One region of the Clostridium amazonense genome, then DNA from elsewhere that is predicted to be linked to it. Evidence: riboswitches for the same ligand, from Rfam matches in the RefSeq annotation. Region 1 holds a riboswitch; the other holds the start of a gene.
What was found. Region 1 has a riboswitch for magnesium ahead of mgtE (magnesium transporter). Riboswitches for the same ligand answer to the same signal wherever they lie in the genome.
Positions count from the first base shown of each region.

Region 2: it holds a riboswitch for magnesium, as region 1 does, so the genes downstream of both, mgtA (magnesium-translocating P-type ATPase) here and mgtE (magnesium transporter) in region 1, are expected to answer to the same signal.

Region 1 covers NZ_JBWKMH010000016.1:11,698-14,910, reverse strand. The annotation lists gene mgtE (magnesium transporter) at 235-1,572, opposite strand; M-box (ykoK) riboswitch at 1,820-1,986, opposite strand; gene AC07E4_RS07855 (GNAT family N-acetyltransferase) at 2,041-2,979, opposite strand; gene AC07E4_RS07850 (MFS transporter) at 2,994-3,213, opposite strand, start outside.
Region 2 covers NZ_JBWKMH010000006.1:67,545-70,757, forward strand. The annotation lists gene mgtA (magnesium-translocating P-type ATPase) at 1-1,395, opposite strand, end outside; M-box (ykoK) riboswitch at 1,791-1,951, opposite strand; gene AC07E4_RS03010 (nucleoside hydrolase) at 2,209-3,063, opposite strand; gene AC07E4_RS03015 (TVP38/TMEM64 family protein) at 3,086-3,213, opposite strand, start outside.

The DNA.
Region 1 (3,213 bases):
AATTTCAGTCTTTAAATTTTTGCTTCTACGGCTTTCTACAAAATTCATCACGGAAATACTTTTATTTTTTCTAATTTCCTTTCATTTTTATCTAATGATACTCCTGGCATAGTTTTTCTTATTTCATAGAAAGAATATATATCTATAATCATATTTTTGCAACTATACTATTATTTTATGCACAAAAAAACAATACACTGCTAAACAATGTATTGTTTTTTATATAAAGTCTTATTATATTCCTAATAAAATGCTAGCTGCGCCAAAATATATAACTAATGCTAATGCATCTACTATTGTTGTTATTAATGGACTTGCCATTATTGCTGGATCCATTTTTAATTTCTTAGCACATATAGGTAATATACAACCTACAACTTTAGCTATAATAACAGTAAAGAATAAAGTTATACAAACAGTTATTGAAACTGCTAATTCAATCTTTTGAAGATAATATATTCTTAAAAAATTTACTAATGCAAGCACACTTCCTACTATTATACTAACTCTTAGTTCCTTCCATACTACCTTTAAAATATCCTTAATTTCTATATCACCTAGAGCTAATCCCCTAATAACTAATGTTGAAGCTTGTGAACCAGCATTTCCACCTGTATCCATAAGCATAGGTATGAATGATGCTAGTATTACAACTGATTGTAGTACATCTTCATACTTTTGAATTATAGCTCCAGTAAATGTAGCTGATATCATAAGAACTAATAACCATATAATCCTATGCTTTGCTAATGAAAATACACTAGTTTTCAAATATTCTTCTTCTGATGGTTCCATTGCTGCCATTTTTTGAAAATCCTCAGTATTCTCTTGTTCTATAATATCTACTATATCATCTATTGTTATTATTCCTACTAATCTATTTTCATTATCTACTACAGGCATAGATGTAAAGTCATATTTTTTAAATCTATCTGCCACTTCCTCTTGATCTTCTAATGTATTACAGTATATAACATTATCATTCATGATATTTTGTAGTAATTCATTATCATCATTTAATATAAGTTCTCTTATTGATAAAACACCCTCAAGTTTTTTATTATCATTTGTAACATAACATATATCTATAGTTTCTTTATTTACACCCGTATTTTTTATATGATTTACAGCTTCTTTTATTGTCATTTCTTTTCTTAAATCCATATATTCAATAGTCATAATACTTCCTGCTGAATTTTCAGGATAACTTAGAAATGTATTTATAAGCTTTCTTTTTCCTTCTTTAGTGTTTTTTAAAACTTTTTTAACTACACTTGCTGGAAGTTCCTCTAGAATATCTACAGTGTCATCCAAAAATAGTTTATCTATTATATTCTTAAGTTCTTCATCATTCATTGATTCTATTAGATATTTAACATCATCTGTACTTAAGTATGAAAAAACATCTGATGATACTTCTTTAGGTAATATCCTGAAAATTATAAGCATAGTCTCACTATCTAACTCTTCTAATAATTGTGCTATATCAACTGGATTTTCTTCTTGCAATAATTTTTGTGCTTCTATAAACCTATTTTCTCTTATTAACTCGATTATTTTTTTGAATTCCATTTCGCAATACCTCCTAATTATAAGGTACTGCCATCCATGCTATATTTAATTTTAATCTATTAAATCATAGAAATTAACTTCTATGGTGACTGCATGAATAGCAGTCCTTTTTATCGTTTTCGATTTACTACTACTGCCATCATCCATGACAGTCACCTCCTTTTTTTAACACACAAAAAAATCTCTCAACTCATAGAGAAGAGAGATTTAACAATCTAAATAAAATATAAACTAATATTAAAAATACTATCTCTCATACTCGTTGAGTTTTAGCTCTGTAAAACGTAGAGAATATTTCTCAGCCACATTAAATAAAACCTTAATTCGATAGTATCTGCTAACCCATTGGTGTCTCTGGACATTTCTGGGCAGTGGCATATTTTAATACAGTAACCTCACCTAACAAGATATATATTTCAATTTATTCAACTAGTTCATAATACTACTATATGTTCATAAAGTAAACATCTATTGGCGATTTTTATAAAATATTTTGTGATCCTTCCAACTTCCATTGATATATAAATACTCTTTACTTATCCCAACTTCTAAAAATCCACAAGATTTTAATACTCCTTGAGATTTTAAATTATCTAAAAGAGTACTTGCTTCTACTCTATGCAAATCTAATTCGTTAAATGCAAATTTCAAAGCAAGTTTAAGTGCCTCTTTAGCATATCCATTTCCTTGTTCATGTTCATCTATTGAATATCCTATAAATCCACTTTTAAAAATGCCCATTACTATATTGCTAATTTTTATTCTTCCACTTAGCTTGTTATCTACATATATCCCAAAATGAGCCTCTTCACCTCTTATAAATTGTTTATAACTCTTAATTAAATCATTTTTTTGTGAATCTAATGTGTAAAAAGACTCTTCACGAGAAGGTTCAAATGGCTCTAAATATTTTCTATTCTTTAAATAATAATCTAATAAATCTTCTCCATCTTCTGGTGTTAAAATTTTTAACGTTATTTTATTGCCTTTTATAATACCTCTTGATGTTATATAATTTGATTCATATAAACTTCTTTCAATTCCAAATATCAATTCATCTTCATTTTTATTGTTACTATTAATTATATTATTTGAAAGTATCCCCTCTAATTCAAACCCTAGATCATTAAAAGCTATAGTACTTAAATCTTCACTACATAAAATATTAACTTTTGCTATTTTATTATTATTAAATAACATTCCCAAAACTAATTTAAGTATATCTTTTACATATTCATCTATATTACTATTTTTATAAAACTTTAATCTTAATGTGCAATTTTTATTATTCTTATCTATTTCGATTATATAAATTCTACCAATTGTTATACCTAATTTATCTTTTATAATATATTGATTTTTACTGCTATTAGATGCAACCAAATCAACTAGACTACCATTACTCATTGTGATTCCCTACCTTAAACTAAAGTTTTTCTATTTTTTCTTGTATTTTTATAAGTTATTATTGAAAAAATTATAGCTATAATTAAACTAATAGGAACCATATAAAAAGCCTTGTGTGTACCTATTAAATCACTAAGATTTCCCATAAACTTATTTAGTATCATATTTATAATACTTGATGTCGTAATAATTATTCCAGACATATATATAGAATTTTCCCTAAAATTAATTCCA
Region 2 (3,213 bases), on a different contig from region 1:
ATATTCAGCATAGGAACAACTTGCAAGCATCTCCTCAACAGCACCCTTTGTTATAAGTTGTCTTTTTCCTTCATGGTTTTTTAAAACTACAGACATTCTTCTTCTAGAAAAATCAAATGGGATTTCATCTACTTTTATATAATCTTTTTCAAGTTTATTAAATCCATTAGTTAGTCCATGTTCTAAAATTGCAACATCCATTAAATTACGTAAACCTGTTTGATAAAAACTATTTAAATAACCATGTCGTAAAACTCTTAAATCCTCTTCACCATGTATATTTAAATGTCTTTCAACAACTATTTTATCGCAAGTTAAGGTACCTGTTTTATCAGTACATAATACATCCATTGCTCCAAAATTTTGTATGGCATCAAGTTTCTTTACTACAGTTTTATGTTTTGCCATAACAACAGCACCTTTTGCAAGGTTGGTTGTAACAATCATTGGGAGCATCTCAGGAGTAAGACCTACAGCAATTGAGATTGCAAAAATTAGTGCTTCTAACCAATCTCCTTTTGTAAATCCATTTATAAAAAAGACTATAGGAACCATTATAAGCATAAATTTTATAAGTAATACACTTACACTATTTACTCCCTTTTCAAAACTAGTTTGAGATTTAGTTCCTGACAAAGTTAATGCCATTGAACCCAAGTAAGTGTCGTTTCCAGTGGCTACAACAACAGCTATTGCACTTCCACTTATAATATTAGTACCTAATAAACACATATTATCAAGGTCAGTAACAGTTAAATCTTTAGTATCATTTTTTACTGTTGCATATTTCTCCACAGGTTCAGACTCACCAGTTAAAGAAGATTGACTAATAAATAAGTCTTTGCTAGTTATTAGCCTTACATCAGCAGGTATCATATCTCCAGCTGCAAGATATACTATATCTCCAGGCACTATGTCTGTCATGTTTATTTCTTTAACTCCAGATTCGCTTCGACATACAGCAGCAGTTGTTTTTACTAGTGCTTTTAATTGTTGAGCAGCTTTCCCAGATTTGAATTCTTGGAAAAACTGTAGAAGGCCACTTAGTGTTACCATTATTGTTATAACAGCTACAGTTGTAAAATTCCTTTCTGATGAAGGGACAAGTATAACATCTGTAATTAAGGATACTATAGCAAGTACTATTAACACTAAAATAAAAGGATTAATAAAAACTTTAAGTAGTTGAATATACCATGGTGATGGTTTTTCATGGGAAAGTTCATTTAACCCATAAATTTCAGATCTTTTTTCCACTTCTTCTTTAGATAGTCCTTTAAATCCTGTATCTAGACTTTTATAAATTTTGTCTAAATCCATTTTACTAAAATCAAAAATTTTATTTGTGGAGTAATTTGCATTACTTTGTGTGTTCACTTTTCTTCTTCTTATCATAATTCACACCTCCAAATTCTTAAAAAAGGCAATAGAAAATTAAAGGTTAATAAATACATTTTTTAAAAACCTAATGTAATATTTCTATATAGTTTTAGTATTTTTTATATTTATAATACTTGTGAATTGATATTAGTAAAGAAACAGTGAAGATTATATAGATGTGATTCTATTAAATGTATTTACTTTATAACATGAAATTTTATAAGATAAGGCCACATTCTAATTAGTTAAAAAGACTGGATGTGACTAAATAATATATTAAATTTTTGTCATAAAGATGTGAATCTTCACTGTCTAAACTACTACCGCCAACTTCCATTCTTTTTCACCTCCAATATTTTTAAAAATAAAACAAAAAAACTTCGTTAACTTGAACGTAACGAAGGCATATAACAACACTTTCTCGTTCAAGTTTTGGCTCTGCAAGGCAATGAAGTTGCATTAGGTTAAGCCTTCTTTGTTCGGCAAAACCTGCTGACCAGTTCAGAATGTTTCCATACTTTTACGGCAGCAACCCGTATCCTTGTAGTAACCTCACCTACCGAGGTAATATTTATTTATATAAAAAGTATAGCTTTATTTATTTTATATGTCAATCTGAAATTTTTAACAAATTCTAAAATCATCAATATTTTAAAATATCTTAATTAGAATGTTATAGTTATAATAAATTAAACAAAGGCTATATAAATATTATATTTAAAATTGAAAAAAATGTTAAAAAGTTAATAAACAAATTTTAATATATAGTTAGAAAGAGGTATTTGAAATTAATTTATAAAATTTGGATTTCAAATACCTCATGATAAATTATAGATTTTTTAATGAGTCTATAAATACTTTGTTAAATTCATTTAAATTTATTATGCTAGAAGGCATATTAATTTCTTTACCATGTGAATTTATTTTAAGAAGTCCTTTAGATAAGTCACTTATAGAACTTTTTATAGAAATTATTTCATTTTTAAATAATTTAGGATTAGTTATGTATATTGCAGCTGCAACATCCCAGTTACAAAATCCTTTAAATCCAGTTATGGATTCATTTCTTTCACACCATGGCAAAATTTTGTCATATATATAGTTAAGAACTTCAGATTCACTATTTTTAAATTCTTCAAGTTCATTGTGAGAAAATAGTGCTTCCATAGTTGTATGTCCATTTAAAATAGAAATTTTTGCATTAGAATTTATAACATTATATGTGGCTTCGGCATCACATGAAAAGTTCAATTCATTTATAAGCTGACCATCTACAATAAGGGGCTTAGTTATGCCTCCCATTAATACAATTTCTTTTACGTTATCAAAGAAATCATTGTCATAAAGGTATGCACCATAAATATTAGTTAGTGCGCCTGTTGCTAGTACTATTATTTCATGGGGATTCTTTTTAATAGTAGTAGCTAAAAATTTGCTAGCTTCACTAATTCGATTATTTTTATCTTCAGTACCTTTATAAGGGTTTAGATTTAAATTTAAATCCTTTATTAAATCTAATGTAGTTGAATAAACAACATCTAAAGAATTATTTCCATAGGTTAATGTTAAACCTTCAAGACTAATATCTTTTCTACCTAGTAAATATAAAAGCGTAAGCCCATCATCTACATCACAATTAGGAAATCCCATAGTGTTATCACAATCAAAAATTATTTTTTTCATATATAATCTCCATTTCCCGATTTTAATTTTCAATTTGCTTTTTAGCAAGTAGCTTTTTCTTAAAGAATAATGATAATGCAAAAAGAAGAACTAATAGGAGAATAGCTATTAAAAACTCTGGCGATTTAAAATCCAGTGATTTATCTCCTA